3 regions of the Arthrobacter sp. SAFR-179 genome follow, and region 2 is predicted to be linked to each of the others. Evidence: riboswitches for the same ligand, from Rfam matches in the RefSeq annotation. Region 2 holds a riboswitch; each other region holds the start of a gene.
What was found. A riboswitch is a leader RNA that binds a small molecule or an ion and turns the genes downstream of it on or off. The one in region 2 is predicted to bind thiamine pyrophosphate.
Positions count from the first base shown of each region.

Region 1: it holds a riboswitch for thiamine pyrophosphate, as region 2 does, so the genes downstream of both, ACR65K_RS10525 (ECF transporter S component) here and thiC (phosphomethylpyrimidine synthase ThiC) in region 2, are expected to answer to the same signal.
Region 3: it holds a riboswitch for thiamine pyrophosphate, as region 2 does, so the genes downstream of both, thiD (bifunctional hydroxymethylpyrimidine kinase/phosphomethylpyrimidine kinase) here and thiC (phosphomethylpyrimidine synthase ThiC) in region 2, are expected to answer to the same signal.

Region 1 is NZ_JBPFDM010000005.1:74,997-81,944, forward strand. It holds gene ACR65K_RS10500 (DUF4235 domain-containing protein) at 1-133, opposite strand, end outside; gene ACR65K_RS10505 (CDGSH iron-sulfur domain-containing protein) at 268-480, opposite strand; gene ACR65K_RS10510 (glycosyltransferase family 2 protein) at 510-1,568, opposite strand; gene ACR65K_RS10515 (iron-containing redox enzyme family protein) at 1,608-2,663, opposite strand; gene ACR65K_RS10520 (heme-degrading domain-containing protein) at 2,863-3,405, opposite strand; TPP riboswitch at 3,489-3,629, shown strand; gene ACR65K_RS10525 (ECF transporter S component) at 3,698-4,321, shown strand; gene ACR65K_RS10530 (ABC transporter ATP-binding protein) at 4,327-5,865, shown strand; gene ACR65K_RS10535 (energy-coupling factor transporter transmembrane component T family protein) at 5,862-6,662, shown strand; gene ACR65K_RS10540 (UDP-N-acetylglucosamine 1-carboxyvinyltransferase) at 6,780-6,948, shown strand, end outside.
Region 2 is NZ_JBPFDM010000001.1:892,472-899,419, reverse strand. It holds gene rimM (ribosome maturation factor RimM) at 1-176, opposite strand, end outside; gene ACR65K_RS04305 (RNA-binding protein) at 295-537, opposite strand; gene rpsP (30S ribosomal protein S16) at 539-961, opposite strand; gene ACR65K_RS04295 (hypothetical protein) at 1,195-1,650, opposite strand; gene ACR65K_RS04290 (VOC family protein) at 1,770-2,645, opposite strand; gene ACR65K_RS04285 (amidohydrolase family protein) at 2,745-3,827, opposite strand; TPP riboswitch at 3,907-4,014, shown strand; gene thiC (phosphomethylpyrimidine synthase ThiC) at 4,010-5,836, shown strand; gene ACR65K_RS04275 (alpha/beta fold hydrolase) at 5,833-6,567, opposite strand; gene ffh (signal recognition particle protein) at 6,673-6,948, opposite strand, start outside.
Region 3 is NZ_JBPFDM010000002.1:468,681-475,628, forward strand. It holds gene proB (glutamate 5-kinase) at 1-573, opposite strand, end outside; gene obgE (GTPase ObgE) at 578-2,167, opposite strand; gene rpmA (50S ribosomal protein L27) at 2,285-2,548, opposite strand; gene rplU (50S ribosomal protein L21) at 2,610-2,918, opposite strand; gene thiD (bifunctional hydroxymethylpyrimidine kinase/phosphomethylpyrimidine kinase) at 3,182-4,702, opposite strand; TPP riboswitch at 4,710-4,807, opposite strand; gene ACR65K_RS06580 (Rne/Rng family ribonuclease) at 4,959-6,948, opposite strand, start outside.

The sequences.
Region 1 (6,948 bases), on a different contig from region 2:
GGACGTCCTCGTTCTTGCCGGTGGGGGCCTTTTGCCCGGTGGTCTTTTCCCAGATGGTGTTGACGAGCTTGGTACCGACCAGGCCTGCACCCAGGCTCACCCCGGTCCCGAGCAGCTTGATGAAAAGGTTCATTCCTATTACTCCTTGCGGGCGGAAAACGGACTGCCTCCAGCCTAGCCGTACCCCCGTGCCGGTCCGGGCAAGGGCGTGGCGTGCTGCAGGCAGCTTGTTGGACTGACAGCTTGGCGGATTAAGCGGTTGTTGGACTAACCGGTGGGCGGCTCCGTGCGGAACTTGATCATCTTGTGCGTGCCGTCGCAGTAAGGCTTGATGGCCGAGGCCCCGCAGCGGCACAGGGCAACGGTCTTGCGGTCGCGGGGCACGGCGTCCCCGGACGGGGTGACGATCTCAAACTCGCCCCTGATAATCAGTGGCCCGTCCGGGCACACCACGATGGAGCTGGCTGCTTCCTGGTCCATGTGGGCTCCTGTTCCTTGCTGTCCGGGGTTCATTCCTGCACCGCTTTCATCGTCGCTTCCTGGTTGCCGGGCGCCCGGCGGAGCTTCCTGGCGTGGCGCTGCCGGAGTTCTGCCTCCGAATGCGCCGCCGTCCTGATCCTGCTGCCCGCGTAGGGGATCCCGCCCGCCAGCCTGAAGGCGGCCGCCAGCCAGACGCAGACGGCCCGCTCCAGTGCCCACAGCGGCGCAAACCAGGCTGCCGAGGCGGGAAAGACGGCGGTCCCGTTGTGCCGGCGTCGTCCAACTTCCGCGCAGGTGACGGCCGCCGCGGCAAGCGCCAGGAGGGCGGTCCGCCTTGTCCGGGCCGGAAAAAATGTGGCGCCGATGGTGGCCGGGAGCAGGGCAAGTTCGGCGGTAAGCCGTGGCGGCTGGGCAAAATCGTCGTAGGCCTGCCGTATACGTTGTCGCAGGAAGTGCCGGGTGGTTGGCGGCCGGCGGGCCACGAACAGGCCGGGCAGGATCCGTTCGCTGCCGCCGGCGGCCCTGATGGTGCGGATGAGCTCCAGGTTTTCGAACAGGACACCGTCATAGCCGCCGGTGGCCTGAAGGGCGCTGCGGCGGACGCCCAGCGTTCCGGGGTAGTCAGTGGACCAGGCGCGGTTGAGCAGCGTCCTGGCCGTGTCCCACCGGGCGTGCCACGGGCGGGGGTCGAAGTAGTTCTGCGGACGCACCAGATGGGCCGATCCGAGGTGATGCACGACGGCGGCGAGGGCCTCGCGCGTGTAGCGGACGTCGTCGTCGGCTATGACAAGGAACTCCGCGCCGGAGGCGCGCACGCCGGTCATGACCCCGGCCACCTTTCCGTTGTGGAGGCCGCCCCCGGGGCCCCGGTGGTCCGGGGACTGGTCAGGGTAACCGTCTGGGTCCGGGCGGAGGTGACGCACCGCCGCGGGGAACGCCACGCGGTGGCGTTCGAAGAAGTCGGGGGCGGAGCCGTCCACCACCGTCACCGGGATCCAGTCCGCGAGGCGCCGGAGGTAGTCCGACAGATCAGCCAGGCCGGAATCCTCATTCCAGCGCAGGGGAAGGATGTACTCCGCCCCGGCCAAGCAGGCGTGCCCGCCCTTGGACACTGTTAGGGCGGGCCGTCATGCTGCCGCCGGCACGGCCGCCCGCAGCGATGATGTCCCGGCTTCCCACGAGGACAGGAGGTGGGCGGAGAGCCGGCTGTCGATGGCCATGACGGCCGTCGCGCCAAACAGGACGTCCGCCAGGAGTTCCGGCTCGGCTTCGACGAGGCCGCCGGCGAGGTCACGGCCGGCGATCTGCTCGTGCACGGCGTCGGCCTCCACATGTTCGTCAAAGTAGTGCGTGACGTCCGCGCCGAACCCGTGCCGGCGAAATCCGTTGCCGTAGAACCGGTTGGGCTGGGAGGAGGTCATTTCGTAGATTGCCAGGTGGCCGGTGATGGCACCGCGGAGCCGCCGGTTCAGTCCGCAGAGGGACATGAGGTTTACCGATGCGAGGGAGACTGCGGGGACGGCATCAACGTAGGCGCCGTAGCTGTCGTCGAGGCCCAGGCCACGCATGGTCCGTGCGAACAGCGCGCTGTGCATCCGCTCGGGGCGGCCGCCGCCGTATTCGTCCGTCTGGATTTCCACGAGTGCGGCTTTGGGCCGTCCACTGAGGCGCGGGATGGCCCATGTGTGGGGATCGGCTTCCTTCAGCTGGTACACGGATTTGTGGACCAGGAATTCCTTGAGCTGCCCCAGGTCTGCCTTCCTGGCCACGTACCGGGAGACGCTGGGGCCGGTGTCCTTGCCGGCGAGGCCGAACAGGACATCGGCTACCTGGTCGCTGGTCATGGCACCGCCGGCGGGCAGTTCGAGGTCCCCGGCGGCCTGCTGTGCGGCGGCGCGAAGGTCCGCCTCAAACGGTTCCTCGAGCAGCCGCCGGACCCTGATCAGCCCCGGCTCCCACTCCCAGTGGTCGGAGACGCCGTCCAGCCCCGAGTAATGGAGCTCGTAGAGGCAGAAGAGGGCCAACTGGATGTCCTCGTCGCCAATGATGTCAGCGGTGGCAGCCACCTGCCGTGCGGCCAGGCGGTACAGGGCGTCCAGTTCTGTCCCGGCGGAGTCCGGAGCCTGCGCCAGGACCGTGAACAGGGCGCTGCTGAGGGGGCCTCTGGTTTCCGGGATTCTCATGGTGCTCCTTGGTCTGCCGCGCTGGTGACGGGAACGAACGCGGGACCGCCCATGGTGAGTTCCATGCCCTGTCCTCCTCGAAACCCGGGGGACAATATAGTAAGCATGATTACTAATAAAAGCTAAGCAGGCTTTGTATATAGGGGTTTTGCTGGGTCCCCCCGTACCCAGCTGCGGACAGTGTTCAGCCAGGCAGTGGTCAGTCAGACAGGGCCGACCCCAGTATGTCGCGCAGCGCCTCCACCACCAGGTCATGGTCCTGCAGCTGCGGCAATCCGGAGACGGTGACCGTGGCCACGGCACCCACGCCGGTGACGTAGATGGGAAATGAGCCGCCGTGGGCTGCATACCGGGACTGGTCGAACCAGGCGTTGTCCTCGATCCTGCCCCCGCCCAGCCGGCCCCGCAGTCCCACCAAAAGTGACGGCACCTCGTACCGGGCGGCAGTGCTCTGCTTGGCCCGGATCCAGTGCCCGTTGTCAGGAGTGGCGCCGGGAAGCGCGACGTGGAACAGTACCTGCTCGCCCTTAGTGATATCGATGGCGATGGGAAGCGACCGCTCCTTGCCCAGTTCCACCAGAAGCAGCCCAAGGTTCAGTGCGTCATCCGGCGAAAAGCCGGGGAAGTGGAGCTCCCGGACCTCCGCCTCGACCCGGGCAACCAGGGCCTCGAGCGACCCCTCGGGCTGGGCGTCGGGGGAATCGGGATCGAACCCGGTCACATCCGGTGGAATGGCGCTCATGGCCTTCAATCTACCCCCGCCCGGTGTAAACTTGACCACGCCCGGAAGGGCAATCAAAAGCCTTACCCAACAAAAAGCAACACTACAAACGACAGGGGAGCGCCGCCGTCGGGCATCCTGGCATCCGCCGGGCACCGCAGGTGGGCGCTGAGAGTGCGGACAGCCGCAGACCCTCGAACCTGATCCGGTTAGTACCGGCGCAAGGGAGTCGAGTTCTCGAAGTGTCGCGGCTGCACGGCAACGGGCCGTCAGCCGGGTCCACTTTCCCCTCCTGTTTCCCAGGAGGATTCCAATGAGCACTGCAGCAATCAAGAAGACCACCAGTAAGTCCTGGCGCGTCGTGGACATCGTCGTCGCCGCGCTGGTGGCCATCGCCGGCGGCGTTATTTTCTGGGCGTGGTCGCAAGGGGCGGCGGCAGTATCCGTGCCGATGAACGCCGCCTACCCGCCCCTGACCGGCATCATTGCCGGCGGATGGATGATCCCGGGCGTGCTGGGCATGCTGATCATCCGCAAGCCGGGCGCCGCACTGTTCTGCGAGACCGTGGCCGCCACCGGGGAACTGCTCATGGGCTCCCAGTACGGCGCCTCGGTCCTCTTCTCCGGCTTCGTCCAGGGCCTGGGCGCGGAAATCATCTTTGCCATCTTCGTCTACCGCAAGTTCAACCTGCCCGTGTCCCTGCTGGCAGGTGCGGCAGCAGGTCTCTTCTGCGGCCTGAATGACTCCTTTGCGCCGTGGGGCTGGAACATCGCGTACTCCGGCGGCGACAAGCTGGCCTATATCGTCTTCTGCATGATTTCCGGAGCAGTCATTGCCGGCGCCCTGTCCTGGGTGGCCACCCGCGGCCTGGCGCGGACGGGAGTCCTGAGCTCCTTCGCCTCGCGCAAGGCTGCCACGGAGCCTGTCTTCTCCTGATGGCAATGGCCCAGGCCACGGCGGTCCGCCCTGCCGCTGTCACCGCCCGCGGGTGGGGATGGCGGCACGCCGGCAGGGCAAAGCCCGCCGTCCACGCCCTTGACCTGGACATCAGCCCGGGGGAGCGGGTGCTCCTGCTCGGCCCCTCGGGCGCCGGCAAGTCCACCCTCCTTCATGCGCTGGCAGGGGTGCTGGGGGACATCAACGACGACGGCGGCGAGGCAGGGGACGCCGACGAGTCAGGTTCGCTCCTGGTTGACGGCGCCGTGCCCCGGACCCAGCGCGGGTGCGCCGGGCTCATGCAGCAGGACCCCGAGACGCAGGTGGTCCTGTCGCGGTTGGGGGACGACGCCGCCTTCGGTGCCGAGAACCTTGCGGTGCCGCGGGAGGAAATCTGGGCGCGGGTGCACGAGGCGCTTGCCGACGTCGGACTGTCCCACCTCCCGCTGGACCACCCGACGTCGGCCCTGTCCGGCGGGCAAAAGCAGCGCCTGGCGCTGGCCGGCATCCTGGCCATGCGCCCGGGCCTGATCCTGCTGGATGAGCCGACCGCCAACCTGGATCCCGCCGGCGTGCTGGAGGTCCGCGACGCCGTGGCGCGCTGCCTAAACAAGACAGGGGCCACCCTGGTGGTGGTGGAGCACCGGGTTTCGGTGTGGAAGGACCTGGTGGACCGGATCGTGGTCCTGCAGCCGGGTTCCGGCACCAATCCTGCCGTGCTCCTGGATGGCCCGCCGGACCGGGTGCTCACGGAGGCCCGTGCCATGCTCGCCGCAGCCGGTGTGTGGGTGCCCGGCTACGTGCCGGCAACCCGCGCCCGCGCCGTTGTCCCGGCGCCCGGCACGGGGAACCTGCTGCTGGCCGCCGAACAGCTGGGTGTCTCCCGCGAACGTCCCCGCCGCCAAGGCTTCCGGAAGATTCCGCCGGTACCGGTCCAGGAAGGCCTGTCCGCGCAGGTCCGCGCCGGGCAGGCCCTCGCCGTCACAGGCCCCAACGGTGCCGGCAAGTCCACTTTCGCGCTCACCCTGGCCGGGCTGCTGGAGCCGGTCTCCGGAAAGGTGTCCGCCACCCTGGACCTCAGCCGCGGGGCGGGCATCGACCCATACCGCTGGAAGGCCGACCAGTTGATTTCGCGCGTGGGGACGGTGTTCCAGGAGCCGGAGCACCAGTTCGTGACCGGCAAGGTATTGGATGAGCTGCTGTTCGGCCCCCGGCACCTGGGCCACGGCGAGGACCGGGTGGACGAACTGCTGGAGCGGCTGCGGCTCACCCACCTGGTGGACGCGAACCCCTATACGCTCTCCGGCGGCGAGAAGCGGCGGCTGTCCGTAGCCACCGTCCTTGCCGCCAGCCCGCAGGTGCTGGTCCTGGACGAGCCCACGTTCGGGCAGGACGCCAACACGTGGGCCGAGCTGGCCTCGTTCCTGTCCGAACTCCTGGACGCCGGCACCGCGGTGGTCTCCGTGACCCATGACGCCGAATTCACGGAAGCATTGGGCGGGACCGAACTGCGAATGGCTGCGGCGGAAGCGGTGGCACCATGAGGCAGCAACTCACCCTGACCGGCAACCATGCCCTCCTGGCCCGCGCCAACCCACTGAGTAAGTTCGCGGCCGTCCTGCTCATCACCGCGGTCCTGGCGCTGTCCATCGACTGGGTGTCGGCATCCGTGGCCCTGGTTTTCGAGCTGCTGCTGTTTCCACTGGCCGGGCTCACCCTGTCCCTGCTGTGGCAGCGCGGGTGGCCGCTGATCATCGCCGCCGCCGTGGGCGGCTGGAGCACGTCCATCCTTGCGCCGGACAGCGGCAGGACCCTGCTCGACGCCGGCATCTGGACCATGAGCGAAGGATCCCTGCAGCTGGGCGTCGGCTTCATGCTGCGCGGCTTTGCCATCGCCCTTCCGGCGGTGCTCCTGATGAGCTGCACGGATCCCACCGACCTTGCCGACGCGCTGGCGCAGAAGGCCCGCCTGCCGCACCGGTTCGTCCTGGGAACGCTCGCCGCGATGCGCCTTGTGGGGCTGATGGCCGAGGAGTGGCAGACCATCGGGATGGCGCGCCGTGCACGCGGCGTGGGTTCGCGCGGAAGCCTGGGCCAGCGGGTCAAAGCGACCCTGGGGCAGAGCTTCGGGCTTTTGGTGCAGGCAGTCCGCCGCGCGTCGCGGCTCGCCGTGACCATGGAAGCCCGGGGTTTCGGCGGTGGCCAACGGACCTGGGCACGCGAATCCACGTTCAGCACGCTGGATCTTGGGGTAGTGGCCGGTGGGGTGCTCGTGGCCGGACTTGCCCTTTTTGCAGCACTGGCTGCCGGAACATGGAACATGGTGTGGCTGGGCAGCTGAGGTTGGCGGTGACCCTGCTGGTGATTTGTATCGCATCCAGCGGGTACAGGCTTTCCAGCGATGCGGCTCGTGGCGCGACAGCAGCCAGAATAACTCATTTATGATATATTTTTGGTTATGACGCAGGAAACCGCTGAGCACGTTGCCGCCATGTTGAGGGACGCCCGCACCGAGAAGGGCTGGACCCAGGGCCAGCTGGCCGCCGAACTCGGCACCAGCCAAAGCGCCGTCGCCCGGATGGAACAGGGCAAGCAGAACCTGAGCCTGAAGATGATCCAGAGGCTGG
Region 2 (6,948 bases):
AGGATGTCCTTGTTCCACCGCGCACTGGACACGGTCAGGGGACCCGAAGCGGCAGGTTCGACGACGAATTCCGTTCCCGGGACAAACCGGTCTTCCGGGGCGTCCGTCAGCACCTGGACGGTGACTTCCCCGCGAATGCCGTGCGGCTTGCCAATCCGTGCCACCTGAAGCTGCATTTGTTCCTCTGTTCCCGGTTGTGGTGGTTCTCGTGAAAAGCACTGTGTTGATCAAAGCACTCCGGCCCCTTCACCTGATGGTGAAGGGGCCGGAGAAAAGCTGAATGCTGCCGAGCGCTCAGCGGCGGCGGTCGGTATCGACGACGTCGACCCTCACCGGTTCGCCGCCGGCCAGTGCTGCCACCACGGTGCGCAATGCGCGGGCCGTGCGGCCCTGGCGGCCGATCACCCGTCCCAGGTCGTCCTGATGCACGCGCACCTCGAGGGTGTCCCCGCGGCGGTTGTTCTTGGAGCTGACCTTGACGTCATCCGGGGAATCGACGATTCCGCGGACCAGGTGTTCCAGCGCTTCTGCCAGCAATTTACTCAGCCTCGGTGGTCTCAGCTTCGGCGTCGGCCGGGGCCTCGGCAGCGTCAGACTTGGAGGCCTTCTTGGTGATGGCTTCCGGGATGATGACCGAGCCCTTCTCCGGGGCAACGAAGGCTTCCTTCTCGACCTTGGTCTTGAGGGTGCCTTCCTGGCCCGGCAGGCCCTTGAACTTCTGCCAGTCACCGGTGATCTTCAGGATCGCGGCAACCTGCTCGGACGGCTGGGCGCCGACGGAGAGCCAGTACTGCGCACGCTCGGAGTTGACCTCGATGTACGAGGGCTCTTCGGTGGGGTGGTACTTGCCGATTTCCTCGATGGCACGGCCGTCACGCTTGGTGCGTGAGTCCGCGACGACGATGCGGTAGTACGGGGCGCGCATCTTGCCGAAGCGCTTAAGGCGAATCTTTACGGCCACTTTTGTGGTCACTCCTGTTTCAGAAAAAGGGGTGAACCCGGCTTTCTGCACCCGTGGGGCGGGCCATACTTGCGGGTTCGAAGGACAGGATCCGGACGCGGAGAGAGGGGCCACGCAGATCGAGTACCTGTTTATTGTGCCAGATGAGCGCTGTTATTTCGACTTGGCGCGCCACGCCGGCCGCCGCAGCCGGCCCCTGGCGCACTGCAAGGTACCCAAACCGGCATCACCGGTCACGCGGACCAGACGTACAGTCCCGTCCGCTCGGAATCGTCGAGTGAGGCCGCCAGTTCGGCCACCTGCTGCACATAGGTCCGGGCCTGCGCGGCGCCGAACGGCATATCCTCCTGGCCGGCCCACTGTTCGGCGACGTCGTCAAGGACATTGCCTTCGCCTTCGGTCTCATAGGAGAGCAGGTCAGCCAGGGCACGGACCATGGCCGGCGGAACGGCAAGGAGGGAATCGCTGGCGACGTCCACCATGGTGAGTTCATAGTCGGCACCGCCGGCGTGTACCGCAGTCCCGGCAAGATCACCCAACTGTTCGACTTCGAAATCGCTGATGCCCTGAATCCGCACCGCCTGGCCCGCGGGCCCGCTGTCCGCCGCAGAGCCGCTTCCTTCATCGAGGATGCCGGCGCGTTTCAGCGCGGCGTCATGGGTAGCGACAAAGATCTCGGTGAAGCCCATGGCGGGTGCCCTTCTTCCGTTGACGGAGCTGCGTGCCGGGCGCTGCCTGCAGCCCGGCCGTACGGAATCAGCCTAGTAGTTGCGGACCCGCCCGCGCACGCCGGAGCCGGCGGAGCCGGTCAGCGGACGGCCACCCGGAGCCGGTTGCGCCACGGGTCCTCGAACCGGAGCTCCGCACCGGTGTGGTGGGCGGCAACCCCGGCGACTTTGAGACGGTCAGCCAGCGCCCCGACGTCGTCACCGGAGGGAACCTCGATGAGCACCTCGCCCAACCCGAGCGAGTCTTTTCGGGGGCCGGCGCCGCGGCTGTTCCAGACGTTCATGGCCATGTGGTGGTGGTAACGGCCAGCGGAAACGAACAGTGCCTGCCCATGCCAGCCTGCCGTCTTCTCGAAGCCGAGGGTGCCCACATAGAAATCCCTGGCTGTCTGGACGTCTCCCACCTGCAGGTGGACGTGCCCCACACCGGCAGACGTCTGCCGCTGGCCCTCGAGGGACTCCTCGGTGAGGTGCTGCTCCAGGTAGCGCTGCGGCGGAAGCGCGAGGCTGTCCATCACCACGTCCGTCCCGTTCCAGGACCAGTTGCTGCGGGGCCGGTCCCAGTACAGTTCAATGCCGTTGCCCTCGGGATCGGTGAAATAGAAGGCTTCACTGACCAGGTGGTCGGCACTGCCGGTGAAGGAGCGGGGCTCGTACTGGGCGGCGGTGGCGATGGTGGCGGCGAGGGAAGCCTGGTCCTCGAACAACAGGGCGGTGTGGAACAGGCCCGCTTCCCCCCTGCCGGGAAGGTGCAGTCCGGGAGCCGGCGCCAGGTGGACCAGCGGCCTGCCGAGCCTGCCAAGGTAGAGGCCGCCGTCCTGCTCAGCCACCACCTCGAGGCCCAGGGCGCGCTGGTAGTAGTCGGTCATGACCTTCATGTCACCGACCTTGAGCATTACCGTGCCCATGGCGAGGTCGGCAGGAAGAAGGTCCTGGCTGCTGGCTGCTTCGGTCATGTGAAGGCTCCTTGTATTGGAGGCCGTCCCGTTGGCGGCCTGTCACAAATTAAAATTACTTGAAGCTTCAATTTATTCCAAGTGCCGGGCTCATTCTGCTCACCTGATGATGCGGCCGCCCAGCACCACATGTTCCAGGGCCGTGATGGTTTCCGGGACCGCCCGCGGATCCTCACGGCATACCACAACGTCGGCCCGCGCACCTTCGGCCAGGTTGTCCGCTCCCAGCCAGGTGCGGGCTGCCCAGCAGGCAGCATCCAGGGCCGCCTCCATGGGCAGGCCCGCGCCGTGCAGGGCGAGGATCTCGTCGGCGATCCTGCCGTGGCGGATCACGCTGCCGGCATCCGTGCCGGCAAAGATGCGCACCCCGGCGGCGTGGGCTTCGGCCACCCGTTCCAGCCGGCGCTCCCAGAGGGAGCGCATGTGGGCCGCGTAGCGCGGGAACTTGGCCTCTGCCTGGGCAGCGATCCCGGGGAAGGTGGCGATGTTGATGAGGGTGGGGACGATCGGCACATCCTGCTCCGCGAACCGGGGCAGGTGCCGGGGCAGCAGCCCGGTGGCGTGCTCGATGCAGTCGATGCCGGCGTCCAGCATCTGGTCCAGCGTGTCCTCGGCGAAGCAATGCGCCGTGACCCGGGCACCTTCGTCATGGGCAGCCCGGACAGCGTCACGCACGACGCCGGCAGGAAAGGACGGCGCGAGGTCACCGGCGCTCCGGTCGATCCAGTCCCCCACCAGCTTGACCCAGCCGTCGCCGTCGCGCGCCTGCTTCCGCACGGCCTCCACAAGCCCCTCGGGCTCGACCTCCTCCGCGAAGCCGCGCAGGTAGCGGCGCGTGCGGGCCACGTGCCTTCCAGCCCGGATCAACACCGGGAAGTCCCGGCCGCCCTGCATCCAGCGGGTATCGGCAGGTGAACCGGCGTCGCGGGCCAGCAGGGTTCCGGCGTCGAGGTCGGCCAGCGCCTGGTCCCGGGCCATTGCGGGTTCCACCGGACCGGCGGGACCCAGTCCGATGTGGCAGTGGGCGTCAGCGAACCCCGGCAGCACCCAGCCGTCGAGCACCCGCCCAGGAGCGGCACCAGGCCGGTTGAACGTGAGCTTGCCGTCCACCGACCAAAGTCCATGACGGACCCGGTCCGGTGCGGTCAGGACAGGTCCGCGAAAGTGAATGATCTCTGCCATCGGGCTTCCTTTCGATGCCCGGACAGGCTAGCACCCGCAAATGTGACAAGGCTCTTCCGCGCCCCTGTGGTAGCTTCTTTCCTGACCACACGGGTGCCCTTGCAGGGGCTGAGATCGGGCTGACGCAGCCTGCGACCGTTGAACCTGTCCGGGTAATGCCGGCGAAGGAAGTGAGTATTCCCTTGAGTACACAAAACACCCAGTTGAACCCTGCCCACCTGCCGTCAGCCGGGAGGTCCGGCGCCGACTCCCTGCCACAGGTGACGCAGTCCCTGGCGTCGCATTCATTGGCGTTCATCGACGACGCCGCGTCCGGAATCCGCGTGCCGGTGACGGAGATTGCCCTGGAGCCGTCACCCAACGGGCAGCAGAACGCACCTTTCCGGACCTACCGCACTGCCGGGCCCGGAAGCGACCCCGTCCGCGGCCTGCAGCCCTTCCGCGCCGAATGGATCGTGGCGCGCGGGGACACCGAGGCCTACAGCGGCAGGGAACGCAACCTGCTCGACGACGGCCGCTCGGCCGTCCGCCGGGGTGCTGCCTCGGCGGAGTGGAAGGGCGCGCAGCCGGTGCCCCGCCGCGCCGTCGACGGCCGGACGGTGACCCAGATGCACTATGCCCGGCAGGGAATCATCACGCAGGAGATGCGTTTCGTGGCGCTGCGCGAGAACTGCGACGTGGAGTTGGTTCGGAGCGAACTTGCTGCCGGCCGCGCCATCGTCCCGAGCAACATCAACCATCCGGAGTCCGAGCCGATGATCATCGGCAAGGCTTTCCTGGTGAAGATCAACGCCAACATCGGAAACTCGGCCGTGACGAGCTCCATCGCCGAGGAGGTGGACAAGCTGCAGTGGGCCACCCAGTGGGGCGCGGATACGGTGATGGACCTGTCCACCGGCGACGATATCCACACCACGCGGGAATGGATCATCCGCAACTCCCCCGTGCCGATCGGCACCGTTCCCATCTACCAGGCCCTGGAAAAAGTCAACGGCGAGGCCAACGCGCTGACCTGGGAAATCTTCCGGGACACGGTGATTGAACAGTGCGAACAGGGCGTGGACTACATGACCATCCACGCCGGGGTTCTGCTTCGCTATGTGCCGCTGACGGCCGACAGGGTGACGGGCATTGTCTCGCGCGGCGGCTCCATCATGGCCGGCTGGTGCCTGGCCCACCACCAGGAGAACTTCCTCTACACGCACTTTGACGAGCTGTGCGAAATTTTCGCGAAGTACGACGTTGCCTTCTCCCTGGGCGACGGCCTGCGCCCCGGCTCCACCGCGGACGCCAACGACGCCGCCCAGTTCGCGGAACTGGACACGCTCGCCGAGCTCACCCAGCGCGCATGGGAGTACGACGTACAGGTAATGGTGGAGGGCCCCGGCCACGTTCCGTTCCACCTGGTCCGGGAAAACGTCGAACGCCAGCAGGAGCTGTGCAAGGGTGCGCCGTTCTACACCCTCGGACCGCTGGTGACGGACGTGGCCCCCGGCTATGACCACATCACCTCCGCAATCGGTGCCACCGAAATTGCCCGGTACGGCACCGCGATGCTCTGCTACGTCACGCCGAAGGAACACCTGGGCCTGCCCAACAAGGACGACGTGAAGACCGGCGTGATCACCTACAAGATCGCAGCCCACGCCGCGGACCTGGCGAAGGGCCACCCCGGTGCGCGCGAACGCGATGACGCCTTGTCCAAGGCGCGGTTTGAATTCCGCTGGCGCGACCAGTTCGCGCTGTCCCTGGACCCGGTGACGGCGGAGGCGTTCCACGACGAGACCCTGCCGGCCGAACCTGCCAAGACAGCGCACTTCTGCTCGATGTGCGGGCCCAAGTTCTGCTCCATGCGGATCAGCCAGGACATCCGGGACGAATTCGGCTCCGCGGAGGCGCAGGCGGCCCGGGCCAACGTCGCATCGGGGATGCGGGAGAAAAGCGAAGAGTTCCTGGCGGCCGGCGGCAAGGTCTACCTGCCGGAGCTTCGCGTTCCTGCTGAGGGCTAGGAGGCCCGGGCGGGCTGGCTCCGGCTGACCTGGCTGATGAACTGCCGGATGGCCCGGTCCCCGTCCGTGGAGTCGTGCGGCCGGTGCCCTCCCGCGGCGACGCGGTGCAGGGCGCCGGTCTCCCGCAGGTAGCCTGCAATTTCCTCGTAAAGCGGCTCCCACCCCCCGGTCAGGACCAGCGTGGGCACACCGGGAACGATGTGCAGCGGCGCCTCCCACGAGGGCGCCTGGAGCCGGAGCCTGCGGGCGGACCTCTTTTCCTCCACGGTGGCGGGCTGCTGCAGGTCCGTGGCGAAGACCCGCCGGACGAATTCGCGCTGGAAGTCTTCGTCGCCGAGTTGGTGGCGGACGTCGAAAAGGGGCTGCATCAGGCTGATGTGGGCCGCCGTAGCCGGAAGCTCTGCCGTCAGGGAGAGGCAGGCCGGCTCCACGAGCGTCAGCGAAAAGACCAGGTCCGGACGTTCAACGGCGGCCATCATGGCCGCGATGGCGCCCTGGGCGTGCGCCACCACATGGCCGCCGGCGGCCCCGCGGCCATCGTCGGCAAGGGATCGCAGGATGATGGCGGTGTCCTCGGCGAAGGATGATTCCAGTGGCTCCGCGACGGCATCAAAGCCGTGCCGGCGGAGGAACAATGCGTCATAGGACAGTGCCATGCCGTGCTGGCGCGGCCACGCAGCGGCGCCAAAAGTCCCGGCGCCGTGCACGAACACTACCCTCTGCTTGAACATGTCCCAACCCTATTCCACGGCGCTGACATCCCATGTAAGTAGCAGCAGATGTCGTTATGAGCCTTCATAACGACATCTGCTGCTACTTAGTTGGGCCGGGTGTGCTTATTTGCCGAGGAACTTGTCAAAGCCCTTGGGAAGGTTCAGCTGGGACGGATCGAAGTCGCCGCCCTGCTGGCCAAAGGCGGCGCCGGTGGGCAGTGCCTTCGCAGCGTTGGCACGGCGGGCTTCCGCTTCCTTGCGCTCCTGGGCAGCCTTTGCCGGGTTGCCGGACTTTGCCTTCTTCTTGGGCGCGTTCTTGGCGTTCTTCCGTGCACCGCCGCCGGCACCGGGCAGCCCGGGCATTCCCGGCATGCCGCCCTGGGCCATCTTCTTCATCAT
Region 3 (6,948 bases), on a different contig from region 2:
CCCGTCATAGAGGGAGTCGACGTCGGACAGCAGCACCAGTGCATCGGCGCGCACCAGGTGCGCCACCAGTGCCGCAAGCCGGTCGTTGTCACCGAAGCGGATTTCGTGGGTGGCCACGGTGTCGTTCTCGTTGACCACGGGGACCACGCCCAGGTTCAGCAGTCGGTCCATGGCGCGGAGGGCGTTGGTGTGCTGGCTGCGGCGCATCAGGTCCTCGGCTGTGAGCAGGACCTGGCTGACTGTGACGCCGTGCGCACCGAAGGCCTGCGTGTACCGGGCCATCAGCAGCCCCTGGCCCACGCTGGCTGCCGCCTGCTGGGTGGCAAGGTCGCGGGGACGCTTGGCCAACCCCAGCGGGGCCAGCCCGGCGGCGATGGCACCAGAGGACACCAGGATGATTTCGGCACCCGCGTTGCTTTTGGCCGCCAGCGCGTCTGCCAGGGCGGTCAGGGATTCCTCCGAAATGCCGCCCTTGATGCTGGTGAGCGAGGAGGACCCCACCTTCACGACGATCCGGCGGGCACCGGCCAGGGCGCTCCTGTCGGAGGCGCGTTCAGCGGGTTCCGCGGTCATGCCCCTAGAGGTCATCGTCCGCTTCCAGTCCGATCTCCTTCACGGGGTGGGCGGCGCGGCGGCCGCTGACGGATTCGGTCCAGATACCGGCTTTCCGCTCCGCCTCAAGCTCGGCCCGGGCGGCTGCCTTGGCATCCCGGCGCTCCTGCTGCTCTTCACGCTTCTGGCTGCGGGTGGGGCGGTCACCGATATCGGCGAACCGGACATCGGTGCCGCGCGGCGACGCGAGAAGTTCGGCACCTGCCATCATGGTGGGCTCCCAGTCGAAGACCACGCCGTCGTCCTCGCCGATGACCACGGTGTCGCCGGGCTTGGCGCCCTGCTTGAACAGTTCGGTTTCCACGCCGAGCTTGGCCAGCCGGTCTGCCAGGTAGCCGATGGCTTCCTCGTTGGTGAAATCGGTCTGCTTGACCCAGCGCACTGGCTTTTCGCCCAGGACGCGGAACAGCGGCTCCAGGTTCTTTTCCTCGCGGCGGATCTTGAAGCCGGTTTCGTTGACGGCGCGCGGACGCAGTACCGCGGGCTGGACCTTGGGCGGGGCGGCAGCCACGGCGTCGCGGGCGGCCTTGACGATTTCTGCCATGGCGAAGCCCAGCTGGCGCAGGCCCTCATGGCTGGTGGCGGACACCTCGAAGACGCGGTAGCCGCGCGATTCCAGTTCCGGACGCACGAATTCGGCCATGTCCTTGCCGTCGGGAAGGTCCACCTTGTTCAGGGCGACCAGCCGGGGCCGGTGGTTCAGTGGGACCACTTCGCCGTCCTGGCCCGCGTAGCTCATGTCGACGGCGTACTTTTCCAGTTCGCCCTCGATGATGGCGAGGTCCGACAGGGGGTCGCGCTCGGACTCCAGGGTGCCGCAGTCAAGCACGTGCACCAGCGCTGCGCAGCGCTCCACGTGCCGCAGGAAGTGATGGCCCAGGCCGCGCCCCTCGCTGGCGCCTTCGATGAGGCCGGGAACGTCGGCGATGGTGAACCGTACGTCGCCGGCCTGAACCACGCCGAGGTTGGGGACCAGGGTGGTGAAGGGGTAGTCGGCGATCTTGGGGCGGGCCGCGGACATCGCGGCGATCAGGCTGGACTTGCCGGCTGACGGGAAGCCCACCAGGGCGATGTCGGCGATGGACTTCAGCTCAAGGACGACGTCCCTGGATTCGCCTTCGATGCCCAGCAGCGCAAACCCGGGGGCGCGGCGCTTCTGCGAGGACAGGGCGGCGTTGCCCAGGCCGCCAATGCCACCGGCAGCTGCCACAAACTCCGCGCCCTCACCCACGAGGTCGGCCAGTACGGTGCCGTCCTTGGACTTGACCACGGTGCCGTCCGGGACGGGCAGGATGAGGGTTTCGCCGTTCTTGCCGCCGCGCCAGTCACCCATGCCGGGCCCGCCGTTGCTGGCGTGCCGGTGCGGTGCGTGGTGGTAGTCAAGGAGCGTGGTGGTCTGGTGGTCAACGCGAAGGATGACGTCGCCGCCGTTGCCGCCGTTGCCGCCGTCGGGCCCGCCCAGGGGCTTGAACTTTTCACGGTGGACGGAGACGCAACCGTGGCCGCCGGTTCCGCCGGATACATGCAGTACTACCCGGTCTACAAAGCTGGCCACGTGGATCTCCTCAGAAACTGTTTACCTGGCACCGCGGGGCGCCACATCGATTGTAATGCGGTTAAAAGAACAGTGGAGCGGACCCTTAGGCCCGCTCCACCGCTTCAGAACTTGTTGTTACTCTGCAGCTGCAGCAGCAACGATGTTGACCACGCGACGACCGCGGCGGGTACCGAATTCAACGGCGCCCGGGGTCAGTGCGAACAGGGTGTCGTCCCCGCCACGGCCAACGCCGGCGCCCGGGTGGAAGTGGGTGCCACGCTGGCGGACGATGATCTCGCCTGCGGAAACAACCTGGCCGCCGAAGCGCTTGACGCCGAGGTACTGAGCGTTGGAATCGCGACCGTTGCGAGTGGAGCTCGCGCCCTTTTTATGTGCCATCTGAAATGCCTGCCTCTAAATTCTGGGGAATCTGTTGAAATGCCTGAACACTAACCGGAGGTTAGCTGATGCCGGTGATCTTGACCTTGGTCAGTTCCTGGCGGTGACCCTGGCGCTTCTTGTAGCCGGTCTTGTTCTTGAACTTCTGGATGACAATCTTAGGACCACGCAGGTCCTGGAGGATTTCAGCCGTAACAGTTACCTTGGCCAGGTCGGCGGCGGCGGAGGTGACCTTGTCACCATCAACCAGGAGCAGTGCGGGCAGCTCAATGGTGCTGCCGGCTCCACCGGCGACGCGGTTCAGGGTAACGAAGTCTCCAACGGAAACCTTCTCTTGGCGGCCGCCTGCGCGGACAATCGCGTACACCACTTGGGAACTCACTTCTCTCGACGTTTATAACTAAATTTGCGTGCGGAACCGACTATCAAAAGCCTGGTTTCTCGCTGTGCCTCAACGCCGTGGGGTCATAACCCAAGTGTTGGCGTAAGCACCGAAGATCTAGATTACGCTAATTTTGTCTTCGGCCGCAAATGAGGCTGGTTCCCGGCGGGTTGCTGTGATAGGTACCACAGCTCAGGTCCGGCGTCCGCACCATGCCCCACCATAGTACCGGCTCACCCGCCGGCCCCGGTTCAGGAGTGCAGGCGCGGCGCGTCGAAGAAGTCCACCTCGAGCCGGCAGGACTGCTTGAACGCCGTCACCATCGCGGCCTTCTCATGGTCGGAAGCCCGCCGTCCGGCCGCATCCACGATGGCAATGGCCTGGCGCGTGGCTTCGGCAAAGCCTTCATCTGCATAGGTGCGGAGCCAGTCCGCGTAAGCGTGCCCGGCCGGTTCCCCGGAGGCAAGGAACCGGACGTGCAGCGTGGCACCAACCTCTGCGTAGAGCCAGAAGCAGGGCAGGACGGCGGCGGCGAGGACCGCGTAGCTGCCCGACGCCGACGCTGCGGTGAGGTGGTCCACATAAGACTTGGTGACGGGGCCTAGCCCGTCCGGGGCCGGGCGGGTGCTGAGCCACGAGCGGTGAAGTTCCGATTCCACCTCAAGGCACTGCTGCGCGGACCGTGCCCAGAACAGCTGCTCGGCCTCCGAGGGGGCGAGGGCACTGGCACGTGCCAGCACGCGGGAATAGCCGTTCAGGTAAAGGGCATCCTGCGCCAGGTAATAGGCAAAGTCCTTCTCAGGAAGATCGCCCGAGGCCAGTCCGCCGATGAAGTCCAGCGCATAGATGTCGTCGAGGTCCTGCCGGGCTTCGGCCCACAGCCGGGCCGCGAAGCTGCCTTCCGCCAGGACCGGCGGCACGTGGTGGAAGTGGTGCACGGGTCCGTTCCCCTGCCCCACCTCCAGCTGGCCTGAGTTCTCGAGCGCGCCGGCCAGCCAGGGCTTAACGGTCCGCAGCGACGCCTCCCAGTCACCCAGGCGGGCCTGGACGGTTGCCATGGCGGAGGACAGGGAACATCCCGTGCCGTGGCTGTTGCGCGTTGAAATCCGCTTCGCCCGCACTTCCACCACCTCCTGGTCGAGAAGGCCCGCGGTGTTCACCAGCGCGTCCGGGCAGTCCAGGCCTGCCAGGTGGCCGCCCTTGACCAGCACGGTGGCTCCGGTGGCATCGGCCAGGCGCCTGCCCTGGTCCAGGGCGGCATCCCAGTTTTGGGCCGGCTCCGTGCCAAGCAGCAGCGCGAGCTCGGGCAGGTTGGGGGTGAGGAGGTGGGCAAGCGGCAGGAGCTCCCGGAGCGCGGCTTCGGCGGACTCCTGCAGCAGCCGGTCCCCGCTGGTGGCCACCATCACCGGGTCAAGGACAACGACGGCGGGCCGGACTTTTCCGAGCCACTCGCGGACGGCGCGGATCACCGATTCGTCGCCCAGCATGCCGATCTTGACGGCGTCGATACTGATGTCATCACTGACTGCATCCAGCTGCTGGGCCAGGAACGCGGCGGGAGGGACGTGGACGGACTGCACGCCGCGGGTGTTCTGGGCGGTGAGGGCAGTAATCGCTGCCATGCCGTATCCGCCATGCGCGGCAATGCTTTTGAGGTCCGCCTGGATTCCGGCTCCCCCGGACGGATCGGAACCGGCGATGGAGAGGACCCGCGGGACGTCACGGCCCGCGGGAAGCCCGAAAGGAACGCGGGACGCGGTTGGCAGGGGCATGGAAAGGGTCGAAGACAAGAGACATCCCTTCGCCGGTACTAGCCGGACAGGTTCAACGGGTCTGGATCTCAGCCGGCCTTATGCGCGGCACCCCGTGTCGCTGTCCAGCGTAGCGGCTGGGGCCTACGCGGCGGAAAGGTGACAGCTCCTGTTGATGCGAGAAGTCCCCGCCTTGTGGTCCACTCCCCCGCGAATTTCGGGGGGAATGGTCCACATGGCGGGGACTTCCTTGGTGACGCGTTGGTCCTGTCTTGGCTTAGAGCTCGGAGGCAGGGACTCCGACGCCGAGGATGATGGGTTCATCTGCCGGCTTGGCGGCTTCCGCCTTGGCGGTGTCGGGGGCCTTGGCTGCGTGTGAATGCCCTGCCGCCGTCGACTGCACGTTCTCGTGGTGCTGGACAGCGGTCTCGTTGGCTGCGCCCTGGGCACGGCTGGCAGCGCGGTGCCGCCGCGGCCTGCGTTGCCGGGACTGCTCCAGGGTGTGGTCGGAGTAGTCCTTTTCCGCCGGCGCTTCCAGGGTGGCGCGGGTTGCCGCTCCCCCTGCCTGCTGCTGGGGCGCTGCCGGTTCGGCTGCCTTTACGTCCTCTGCGGCTTTGACCGGCGCATCCACCATGGGCGAAGCCGGCTGGCCCAGGTGGGCGAACGCTTCCGCCAGCCGGTCCAGGGTGAGGGCGGGCTTGGGATGCTGCTCCTCGGCGTGCTCCACGAACGGAAGCGGGACTTCCTCGCCGCCGAAGGTCAGGACAGCTGCGGGACGTGCCGGGGCATCGGCGTCGTGCTTCTCCTCTGCGGGAGCCGGCGCAGGCTCAGCCTGCGGTGCCTGCCGGGTTGCTGCCACCTCATCGTCATGCAGGTGCGCGGCATGGGCCGCAGCCGCAATATTCGCCAGGGCAAGCCGGGTGGCCTCTGCCTTGGCGTGCCGCTCAGCATCCGCAGCGTCCGGCAGGACGGTGTGGACGTGCACTGCAGGCGCCGGCACAGCCTCGGGCTGCTGGCCGCCGCGTCCGCGCCGCCGTTTCCGCTCGGGACGGACTCCGGGCTGGCCGGCGTCGGGCCGCTGCGTCTCGGTGCGGTGGGCTTCCCCGCGGGCTTCGGGGCGGTTGTCCGTGCGCTGGACGTGGTGCTCGGCCGCCACGATGTTGGCACGCCGGTGCTCCACGGGATCGTCATGGGTAACTACCCCGCGGCCCGCGCAGGCCTCGCACTGCTCGCCGAAGACTTCCAGCAGGCCCGTACCCATCCGCTTGCGGGTCATCTGGACCAGGCCCAGCGACGTGACCTCGGCAACCTGGTGCTTGGTCCGGTCGCGGCCCAGGCACTCCACCAGGCGGCGCAGGACCAGGTCACGGTTGGATTCGAGCACCATGTCGATGAAGTCGATCACGATGATGCCGCCGATGTCACGCAGCCGCAGCTGCCGGACCACTTCCTCGGCAGCTTCCAGGTTGTTCTTGGTGACGGTTTCCTCAAGGTTGCCGCCGCTGCCGGTGAACTTGCCGGTGTTGACGTCAACCACCGTCATGGCCTCGGTGCGGTCGATCACCAGGGAGCCGCCGGAGGGCAGGAAGACCTTGCGCTCAAGGGCCTTGTGGATCTGCTCGTCGATGCGCCAGGCGGAGAAGATGTCCTGGTCCTTGGTCCACTTCTCCAGGCGTCCCACCAGGTCCGGCGCCACGTAGGTGACGTAGGCCTCGATGGTGTCCCAGGCTTCCTCACCGGACACGATGAGCTTGGAAAAGTCCTCGTTGAAGACGTCGCGGACCACCTTAATGGTCAGGTCGGGTTCGCCGTAGAGCAGCTCGGGCGCCAGGATCTTGGTGGATGCGGACTGGCTTTCAATGCCTTCCCACTGGGCGCGGAGCCGGTTGATGTCGTGCGTCAACTCTTCCTCCGATGCGCCTTCCGCGGCGGTGCGGACAATAACGCCCGCGTGCTCGGGCAGGCGGTCCTTGAGGATCCGCTTGAGGCGGTTGCGTTCGACGTCGGGCAGCTTGCGGGAGATGCCGGTCATCGAGCCGCCGGGCACGTACACCAGGTAGCGGCCCGGAAGGGAGATCTGGCTGGTGAGCCGGGCGCCCTTGTGGCCCACGGGATCCTTGGTCACCTGGACCAGGACGGTGTCGCCGGACTTCAGCGCATTCTCGATCCGGCGCTGCTTGCCCTCAAGGTTGACCGCTTCCCAGTTCACTTCACCGGCGTACAGCACGGCGTTGCGGCCGCGTCCGATGTCAACGAACGCCGCCTCC